Regions from separate parts of the Nonomuraea sp. NPDC049646 genome, predicted to be linked through region 3. Evidence: riboswitches for the same ligand, from Rfam matches in the RefSeq annotation. Region 3 holds a riboswitch; each other region holds the start of a gene.

Region 1 (3,261 bases), on a different contig from region 3:
GATCGCCCCTTCGTACGTGTTCTTCGCCGCCGACCGGCTGTCCTCGTACTACACGGGCGAGGTGCTGGCCCCGATCGGCGGCGAGACGCTCCCGGGCTGACCGCGCGGGCCGGCCCGGGGCCTCCACCAAGATCAGAGATAGATCGAGCCGCCCTTTCCGAGGAACTCGGCCGCCTTGCCGGCCATGCCCGCCCGCACCTCGTGGCTGAGCTTCATCGAGCAGAACTTCGGGCCGCACATCGAGCAGAAGTGCGCGGTCTTGGCGGGCGCGGCCGGCAGGGTCTCGTCGTGGAAGGCGCGGGCGGTGTCCGGGTCGAGCGACAGGTCGAACTGGTCCTCCCAGCGGAACTCGAACCGGGCGTCGGACAGGGCGTCGTCCCACGCCTGGGCCTGCGGGTGCCCCTTGGCGAGGTCGGCCGCGTGCGCCGCGATCTTGTACGTGATCACGCCGGTCTTGACGTCGTCGCGGTTGGGCAGGCCGAGGTGCTCCTTGGGGGTGACGTAGCAGAGCATGGCGGTGCCGTACCAGGCGATCATGGCGGCGCCTATGCCCGAGGTGATGTGGTCGTACCCGGGGGCGATGTCGGTGACGAGCGGGCCGAGGGTGTAGAAGGGCACGTCGTCGCAGAGCTCGCGCTGCAGGTCGACGTTCTCCTTGATCTTGTGCATGGGCACGTGGCCGGGGCCCTCGATCATCACCTGGACGTCGTGCGCGTGCGCGATCTTGGTCAGCTCGCCCAGGGTGCGCAGCTCGGCGAACTGGGCCTCGTCGTTGGCGTCCGCGATCGAGCCGGGACGCAGCCCGTCGCCCAGCGAGAACGTCACGTCGTAGCGGGCCAGCAGGGCGCACATCTCGTCGAAGTGCTCGTACAGGAAGCTCTCGCGGTGGTGGGCCAGGCACCAGGCGGCCATGATCGAGCCCCCGCGCGAGACGATCCCGGTCTTGCGCCGGACGGTCAGCGGGACGTGCGCCAGCCGCACGCCCGCGTGCACCGTCACGTAGTCGACGCCCTGCTCGCACTGCTCGATCAGGGTGTCGCGGTAGACCTCCCACGACAGCGCCTCGGGACGCCCGCCCACCTTCTCCAGCGCCTGGTAGACGGGCACGGTCCCGACCGGGACGGGCGAGCTGCGGATGATCTGCTCGCGGGTCGCGTGGATGTCCGGGCCGGTGGACAGGTCCATGACGGTGTCGGCGCCCCACCGGGTGGCCCAGGTCATCTTCTCGACCTCCTCCTCGATCGAGGAGGTGACGGCGGAGTTGCCGATGTTGGCGTTGATCTTGACCAGGAAGTTCCGGCCGATCGCCATCGGCTCGGACTCCGGATGGTTGACGTTGGCCGGGATGACCGCCCGTCCGGCCGCGACCTCCTGCCGGACGAACTCGGGCGTCATCCCCTCCCGTACGGCCACGAACTCCATCTCCTTGGTCACCACGCCGCGCCGCGCCGCGCCGAGCTGGGTGACCGGCGACCCCCACGCCGAGCGGTCGGTACGCGACGGCCCCGAGGTGTCGTAGAGCCGCACCGACGTGCCGTTCGACAGCCTGACCTCGCGCATCGGCACCTGCAGGTCACCGATGTGGATCTTGGAAAAGCGCGCGTCGCTCATCGCGCAAACTCCCTTCGCCGGCATTATCCGGAGCAGGTTCTGGCGGTCGGCGGCTGACAGCCGTCCTCTCAGCCCGGTCCGCACCGGGCTCCCGCGTTGGTCATCGCGATCATAACCCGGCGCGTGGCAGGATCAAGGGGATGTCTGATCCCAGTGCGCACACGACCGCCACCTACGACCGCATCGCGCGCCAGTTCGACGAGCAGGTCGCCAATCCGTCACGCCCGTTCGCGGCCTTCCGCGACCGGTTCGCCGCAGCCCTGCCCGCCGGAGCCACGGTCGCCGACCTGGGGTGCGGCCCGGGGCGCGAGTCGGCCTGGTTCGCCGGACGCGGCCTGACCACCGTGGGCGTGGACCTGTCGATCGAGATGGCCCGGCTCGCCGCCGGGCGCGGCGTGCCCACCGTTCTGGGCGATCTGCGACGCCCGCCGCTGGCGCCGTCGTCCCTGGACGGCGTCTGGTCGGCCGCGGCCCTCGTGCACGTGCCGTCCGAGCAGACCGAGCCGACGCTGCGCGCCTGGCACGCGGCGCTGCGCCCCGGCGGGGTGCTCGCGCTGACCACCGCCCTGGGCGACAGCGAGGGCTGGGAGCCGGTGCCGTACCGGACGGAGTACGAGCGCTGGTTCGTCCACCGCGACGCGGGCGACCTGCTCGCGGTGCTGGACGCGGCCGGGTTCGCGGTCGCCTGGCACGAGACGAACGCCACGCACCGCACGTGGTTCAGCGTGCTGGCGACAGCGCGCAGCTCTCCCCTGCCCTAGTCTTCGGGTCGAGCGCGAACCCGGGGCCGCGCAGCTGAGCGGCCCCGCCGCGCGCCAGGCGGCCGGCAGCAGTTCGATCTATTGTGCCCCCGCCGCCGGGGCCGGGCCGCGGTAGCCGGGGTGGACGGGCGCGTGGTCGGTGGCCGCCGAGAAGACGAGCACCGCGCTGTCGGCACCGGTCGCCACGACGCGGTCGCCCTCGTCCGTACGGGTGCCGCCCTCGGTCAGCACTTGCACCTGCCCCTCGTACACCAGGCCGTTGTCGGCCGGCACGCCCCGGACGCGCAGCCGTCCTGCCTCAGCGGTCACATCCTCCCCGCCATCATGCGCGGTGCCAAACGCAACATGAACCCCATGCGTCCCCGAGGTGCCGCTGTCAGCCTCCCGACGATGGCGTGCGCCGGGTACGAGGCGAAATATTTCCTGGTGAGCACCACTCCGCGGGCGTCCTCGTCCGTCACGGCGGCCGAAGTTCCGGTACGCCCCGAAGCCCGGAACGTGCCCCACGGCGGGTTCCCCCGTATCGCGGCCACCTCCGCCGGCGCCATCGAACCCCGCTCTCCGATGCCCGGACCGCCGGTCCACAACCACTTCTCGTTGAACTGGACGCGCTCGGCCGAGAGCGTCCCGGACACGCAGGCGCCGAGCGCTCGGTTGCCGATCGGCAGGACATGTCCTTCCCAACCGGGAGCGGGCTCGTCGTACCGGAGCGTCAGCATGGCGATCACCCTGAGGTTTGGCGATCGCCCCTGGCGGTACGGACTCCCTCAGGGGAACTATGATGAAGATCGCCGCTGTGGCCGCGATCGTGGCTCTCACCACGATCGGACCGGCTGCCGCCTCTGGGGACGGCATCGAGCAGCAGGAAGTGAGCAAGCAGCAATACCGG
Region 2 (3,261 bases), on a different contig from region 3:
CTACGCCGACCCGGCGTTCGCGGCGCTGACCGTACGGATCGGGCAGATGATCGACGAGGCCGACCCCGACCCCGTACGGGCGGAGGCGCTGTTCGCCGAGGGCATGGCACACGAGCTCGCCTTCTGGGACGTGCCGTAGTCGCGTGCCGGCCCGGCGCTCGCCATACCCTGGGGGCATGCCGGAACTTCCCGAGGTGGAGTCGCTCACCAACTTCCTGCGCGAGCGGGCGGTCGGCCGTTCGATCGCGGGCGTCGACGTCGTCGGCTTCCAGGCGCTCAAGACGTTCGATCCGCCGGTCACGGCGCTCGGCGGGCTCACCGTCACGGGCGTGTCGAGGCACGGCAAGTTCCTCGACCTCGACTGCGACGGCCTGCACCTGATCATCCATCTGGCCCGCGCCGGCTGGCTGCGCTGGCGCGACGACCTGACCGGCGCGCGGCCGGTGCGGCCGGGCAAGGGGCCGCTGGCCGTCCGCGTACGGCTGGCGCCCGGCGACGACGGCCTGGCACCCGGGTTCGAGCTGACCGAGGCCGGCACGCAGAAACGGCTGGCCGTCTACGTCACCGACAAGCCGGAGGACGTGCCCGGCATCGCCGCCCTGGGCCCCGACCCGCTCGACGACGCCTTCACCGTCGAGGCGCTCAAGCGCATCGTGGGCGGCAACCGCACCCAGATCAAGGGGCTGCTGCGCGACCAGAAGGTGATCGCGGGCATCGGCAACGCCTACTCCGACGAGGTGCTGCACGCGGCGAAGATGTCGCCGTTCAAGATCGCCGCGACGCTGACCGACGCGCAGATCGCCGACCTGCACGAGGCCATCGTGACGACGTTGCGCGACGCCGTCGAACGGGCGCACGGGCTGGCCGCCAAAGACCTCAAGGCGGAGAAGAAGTCCGGGCTGCGCGTGCACAACCGGGCCGGACAGCCGTGCGACGTGTGCGGCGACACGATCCGCGAGGTGTCCTTCGCCGACTCCGCCCTCCAGTACTGCCCCACCTGCCAGACGGGCGGCAAACCGCTGGCCGACCGGCGGATGTCGCGCCTGCTCAAGTAGGGTCCCGGGCGCGGGATGATGGAGGCATGACCGTTCCAGAGATCGACGTCACCGCCGTTCCCGACGACGCCTACCTGCTCGACGTCCGCGAGCAGGACGAGTGGCTGGCCGGCCACGCCCCCGAGGCCGTGCACATCCCCATGTCGCAGATCCAGGGCCGGGTCGAGGAGGTGCCCGCCGACCGCACGGTCTACGTGGTGTGCCGGGTCGGCGGCCGGTCGATGCAGGTCACGGCGTGGCTCAACCAGCTCGGGCGCGACGCCGTCAACGTGGGCGGCGGCATGCAGTCGTGGGAGTTCGCGCGCCGTCCGATGGTCAGCGAGACCGGCCAGGAGCCCTTCGTGGCCTGAATGTCCGCCTGGATGTCCGTCTGAATGCCCCCCGAATGCCTCACTGTGGCGGTTCCGCCGCCATTGAGGCATGATGAGGGCGCCAACTGCATAGTCGCGGGAGCTCGGGGTGCCGGGCTGAGAGGGCAGCAACACAGCCGCTGCCGACCGCCTGAACCTGTCCGGGTAATGCCGGCGTAGGGAGTGTGCGATGACGCATGTCGTCGACGAAGTTCCGCTGACCCTTGACGGCGCGCCCCCCAAGACCCTCGGCGTCCTCGACCAGGGCGCGCTCTGGGCCAACCTCGGTGTCAGCCTCCTCGGCTTCTCCGGCGCGCTCGTCCTGATCGATCCTCTGGGCAACGCGCCGCTCAGCCTCGTGGCCGCGCTCACGGCCGCCGTGGTCGGCAGCCTCATCGGCACGGCCATGGTCGGCCTGTCGGCCATCCCCGGCACGCAGACCGGGCGGCCGGCGATGGTGCTGCTGCGCGGGCTGTTCGGGGCGAAGATGTCGTACGTCCCGTCCGTGCTGAACATCGTGCAGATGCTCGGTTGGGGGGCCTTCGAGCTCTGGGTGATCGCCAAGGCCGCGAACGCGATCTTCGGGAGCGTCCCGTACCAGGTGTGGGTGGTGGTGGCGGGGGTGCTGACCACCGCGCTCGCCGTCTGGCCGCTCGGGTCGATCAGGCTGCTGCGCCGGTACGTGACCGCGGGCGTGATCGTGTCGCTGATCTGGTTCACCGTGTCGTTCCTGGGCGAGGCGCCGACGTACACGGGCGGGTCGTGGACGGCCTTCGCCCCGGCCGTCGACTACGTCATCGCCCTGTCGGTGTCGTGGGTGCCGATGGCCGCCGACTTCGCCAGGCACTCGCGCTCCAGCCGGGCCGCCTTCACCGGCGTCGTCGGCGGCTACACCGTCGCCCAGGTCGCCTGCCTGGCCCTCGGCGTGTACGCGGTGGCCATCGCGGGCGCCCAGGCGGTCCAGGCCGACGGCATGGTGGTGTTCCAGCCGTTCGTCGCGGCGCCGCTGGGCGCGCTGTTCTTCGGCATCCTGGTGCTGCGCGAGACCGACCAGTCCTTCGCCAACGTCTACTCCACCACCGTCTCGCTGCAGAACCTGATGCCGAAGGTCGACCGGCGGATCGTCTCCACGGCGATCGGCGTGCTCACCACCGCGATCGCCCTGGTCGTGGACGTCACCTCATACGGCGCGTTCCTCGGGGTGATCGGCGCGGTGTTCGTGCCGATGTTCGCGGTGCTGGCCGTCGACTACTTCGTGCTCGGCGGCGCCGCCCGCTGGAACACCGCCGAGGACGCGCCCTCGCGCTGGCTGATGCTGCTGCCGTGGGCGCTGGGCTTCGCCGCCTACTGGTTCACCACCTCGACGCCCACGGTCGCCGGCTGGGACGACTTCTGGGCCTCCGCCCGCGACGCCGTCGGCTTCACCCGGGAGCCGTGGATGAACGGCGCGCTCGGCGGCGCGCTGGTCGCGGCCCTGGTGACGCTGCTCATCGGCGTGCTCGGCCGGCGCCGCTCAGCGGCCCGCTGAGGCCCGGCGTTCGACGTTGAGCAGGTGCTGCTTGGCGGCCACGCCTCCGGCGTAGTCGCCGAGCTCGCCGTCCTCACGGACCACCCGATGACAGGGCACGATCACGCACACGGGGTTGGCGCCGACCGCGTTGCCGACCGCGCGAAGGGCGCGCGGCCGTCCGATGCTCGCGCCGATCTCCTCGTACGTCGTGGTCGTGCCGTAGGGCACGGCCATGGTCTTCTGCAGCACGGTACGGGCGAACGGCGTGGCCAGCGCGAGGTCGACCGGCGTGGCGAAGGTGCGCAGCCGGCCGGAGAAGTAGGCGTCGAGCTCCCGGCGCACCGGG
Region 3 (3,261 bases):
GAAGCAGCCCGCGGTGTTCGGCAGCACCTTGATGTCGCGGCGGCGCAGCACGTCGAGGACCGAGCCGCGGGCGCCGGGGTCGAGCCGCCGCATGGCCACCGTGGTCAGCTCGGTCCCCGAGGCGACCAGGGCCTGGTCGAGCACGTCGAGGGAGGGCGCGCCGCCGGTGCCCATGATGAGCCGGGAGGCGAACTTCTCCCCGGCGATGATCAGCTCATCCACCCTGCACCGCCGTCAGCACCTCGACGCGGTCGCGGTCGCCGAGCGCCGTCGTCTCCCACGAGCTGCGCGTGACCACCTCGTCGTTCACGGCCACGGCCACTCCGGTGGTGGCCGTGGTCAGCGTCCGTACGGCCTGGGCCACGGTGGTGCCGTCGGCCACCTCGTGCGCGGCGCCGTTGATCGTCACAATCATGAAATATCCCGAAATCTCGCGGGCGAGCACAGCGCGGCCAGCTCGCCCTCCTCACCCGTCAGAATCCCCGCGCCCGCCGAAGTACCCGCCGCCTGGTCCGCCGTGTGGGCCGCTGCCTGGTCCGCCGTGTGGGCCGCCGTCTGTGTGGCCGTCTGTGTGGCTGTCTGTGTGGCTTTCTGGGCCGTTGTCGAGGTGGCCGTCGGGGTCGTCGTGGCCGGGGGTGTCGCGGCCGGTGTCAGCACCGTCGCTGTGACCAGGGCGGCCGTCAGGGGGGCCAGCAGCACGCCGCCCCGATGGTGGCCGGTCGCCAGCACCAGCCCGGGGACCCCGCCCGCCCCGATGATCGGCAGGTTGTCGGGGGTGCCCGGACGCAGCCCGGCGACCACGTCCGCGACCTCCAGCTCGGTGACGCCCGGCACCAGTTCCCTGGCGTCGCGCAGCAGCTCGTAGAGCCCGCCAGCGGTGACCCGGGTGTCGAACCCCAGCTCCTCCTGGGTCGCCCCGAGCACCAGCTCGCCGTCGCCCCTGGGGACGAGGTAGACGGGCGCGCCGTGCACCGTCCCGCGTACGCACCGGCCGAGCAGCGGCTGCGGCGACCGCAACCGCATGATCTGCCCCTTGACCGGCCGGACGGGCACGTCGGCCAGCTCCCCGCTCCAAGCCCCGGCGGCCAGCACCACCCGCTCGGCCTCGATCACCCGCGCCGCCGGCTCAGGCTGACCGGGCACAGGCTCAAGCCGCACCCCGATCACAGCTCCCGTCGCGGCACCTGCCCCAGCCCCCGTCACAGGCCCTGCCACACCGCCTGTCCCAGCACCGAGCCCAGCACCGGACCCAGGGCCAATCCCAGAGCCGGTTCCAAAGCCGGTCCCAGCGCCTGTCGCGGCGTCTGGAGCGGTGTCGCCGTCGCGCAGCAGTCCGGTCACCCGCGCGCGCACCACGGGCACGCCCAGCCGGTCGAGCGCGGCCAGCAGCGCCGCCGTGACCCGGCGCGGATCGACCCAGGCGTCACCGGGGGCCAGCAGCCCGCCGCGCACCGAAGGGGCCAGCATGGGCTCCAGACGGCGGCACTCGCGCCCGGTCAGCCGCTCGACCCGCAGCCCCAGCTTGTCCATGAACGCCGCCAGGTCGTCGAGCGCCGCGAGGTCGTCGGCCCCGAAGGCGACGTCGAGCGTGCCGTCGGCGCGCAGGTCGAGCGCACGGCCGGCGGCCCCCTCCGGCCCGATCACCCCGAACGAGCCCCCGAACGCCTCCCAGCCCCCGCGCCCGGCCCCGCCACCGGTACCACCGGGACGACCACCGGAACCGCCGCTCAGGCCCGCGCCGCCACCCGGCCCGAGCCCCGAACCGGGGCCCGTACCAAGCCCTGCACCAAGCCCCGAAGCGAGACCGGCGTCGGCGGCCAGTTCGGCGGCGAAGGACGGCCACCGGCTCAGCGAGGCGGCCCCCAGCCGCAGCAGCGGCTCCTCGGTGTAGGCGACCTCGCTGACGGGCGCCAGCATCCCGGCCGCCGCGTAGGACGCCCCACGGCCCGGGGCCGGATCGACCACCGTGACGGGCAACCCCTCGCGGGCCAGCCGCCAGGCGATCGACAACCCGACGACCCCGCCGCCCACGATCACATTCATCCGCGCTCCCTTCGCCGGCATGATCCGGATCAGGTGTCTTGCGGTCGAAGGCCCGCTCAAGCCTTCCTCTCAGCCCGGTGACGGCCGGACTCCCGCGCGTCTTGCGCCTCCAGCCTACGGCCTCGGCGCGACGCACCGGCACCGCCCCCGTTATGGTCATGAACGTGAACCATGTCGTAGTGGTGGGAGCGGGCCTGGCCGGGCTGCGCAGCGCGGAGGCGCTGCGCGGGCGCGGCTTCACCGGACGGATCACGCTGATCGGCCAGGAGCGCCATCGGCCCTACGACCGTCCGCCGTTGTCCAAGGCCGTCCTGTCCGGCGCGGCCGACTCCAGCTTCCTGGAGGCCGACCTCGACGCGCTGGAGGTCGACTTCTGGCCCGGCGTCACCGCCAAGGCCCTGCGCGAGGGCGTCGTGGAGACGACCGAGGGCCAGCTCGGCTACGACGGCCTCGTGATCGCCACCGGCACCGAGCCGATCACCGTGCCCGGCGACGGCCCCCAGCACGTCCTGCGCACCCTCGACGACGCCCACGAGCTGCGCGCCGGGCTCGTGGCCGGAGCGCACGTGGCGATCATCGGCGCCGGCTGGATCGGCGCCGAGGTGGCCACCGCCGCCCGCAAGGCCGGCTGCTCGGTGACCGTGATCGAGGCGGGCCCCGCCCCGCTGGCCAACGCCGTCGGCCCGGAGATCGGCGCCCGCACCCGGCACTGGTACGACGGCATCGACCTGCGCCTGAACACCATGGTCGACGAGGTGGACGAGGGCGGCGTGCGGCTGGTGGGCGGCGAGTTCGTCCAGGCGCACGTGGTCGTCACGGGCATCGGCGTGCGGCCGGCCGTCGAGTGGCTGGCCGGCTCCGACATCGACCTGCACAACGGCGTCGTCACCGACGAGCACCTGCGCACGTCCATGCCGAACGTGGTCGCCGCCGGCGACTGCGCGGCCTGGTGGTCGCGCCGCTACGGCGTCCGGCTGCGCGTCGAGCACTGGGACACCGCGCTCGGCTCGCCCGAGGTCGCCGCCGCGACCCTGCTGGGGGAGGAGGCCGTCTACGACCCGGCGCCCTACTTCTGGTCCGAGCAGTTCGGTCACATGGTCCAGTACATCGGCCACCACCCCTCCGGCGACCGCCTGCTCTACCGGGGCGAGCCCGAGGGCAAGTGGTCGGCCGTCTGGCTGACGTCCGGCGACACCCTCGCCGCCGTGCTCGCCGTCG

What was found. A riboswitch is a leader RNA that binds a small molecule or an ion and turns the genes downstream of it on or off. The one in region 3 is predicted to bind thiamine pyrophosphate.
Region 1: another riboswitch for thiamine pyrophosphate. It lies ahead of thiC (phosphomethylpyrimidine synthase ThiC); the one in region 3 lies ahead of ACIBQ8_RS22980 (FAD-dependent oxidoreductase).
Region 2: another riboswitch for thiamine pyrophosphate. It lies ahead of ACIBQ8_RS24195 (purine-cytosine permease family protein); the one in region 3 lies ahead of ACIBQ8_RS22980 (FAD-dependent oxidoreductase).

The regions. Positions count from the first base shown of each region.
Region 1 is NZ_JBITLU010000006.1:20,604-23,864, forward strand. Features, by position in the region: gene ACIBQ8_RS18660 (SDR family oxidoreductase) at 1-100, shown strand, start outside; gene thiC (phosphomethylpyrimidine synthase ThiC) at 133-1,611, opposite strand; TPP riboswitch at 1,604-1,716, opposite strand; gene ACIBQ8_RS18670 (class I SAM-dependent methyltransferase) at 1,752-2,372, shown strand; gene ACIBQ8_RS18675 (hypothetical protein) at 2,451-2,681, opposite strand; gene ACIBQ8_RS18680 (glycoside hydrolase N-terminal domain-containing protein) at 2,678-3,091, opposite strand; gene ACIBQ8_RS18685 (hypothetical protein) at 3,151-3,261, shown strand, end outside.
Region 2 is NZ_JBITLU010000008.1:56,743-60,003, forward strand. Features, by position in the region: gene ACIBQ8_RS24180 (TenA family protein) at 1-139, shown strand, start outside; gene ACIBQ8_RS24185 (Fpg/Nei family DNA glycosylase) at 177-1,055, shown strand; gene ACIBQ8_RS24190 (rhodanese-like domain-containing protein) at 1,082-1,405, shown strand; TPP riboswitch at 1,492-1,605, shown strand; gene ACIBQ8_RS24195 (purine-cytosine permease family protein) at 1,596-2,933, shown strand; gene ACIBQ8_RS24200 (methylated-DNA--[protein]-cysteine S-methyltransferase) at 2,919-3,261, opposite strand, start outside.
Region 3 is NZ_JBITLU010000007.1:369,277-372,537, reverse strand. Features, by position in the region: gene ACIBQ8_RS22995 (thiazole synthase) at 1-222, opposite strand, end outside; gene thiS (sulfur carrier protein ThiS) at 215-415, opposite strand; partial or broken gene ACIBQ8_RS22985 (FAD-dependent oxidoreductase) at 634-1,623, opposite strand; partial or broken gene ACIBQ8_RS22980 (FAD-dependent oxidoreductase) at 1,831-2,043, opposite strand; TPP riboswitch at 2,033-2,149, opposite strand; gene ACIBQ8_RS22975 (NAD(P)/FAD-dependent oxidoreductase) at 2,202-3,261, shown strand, end outside.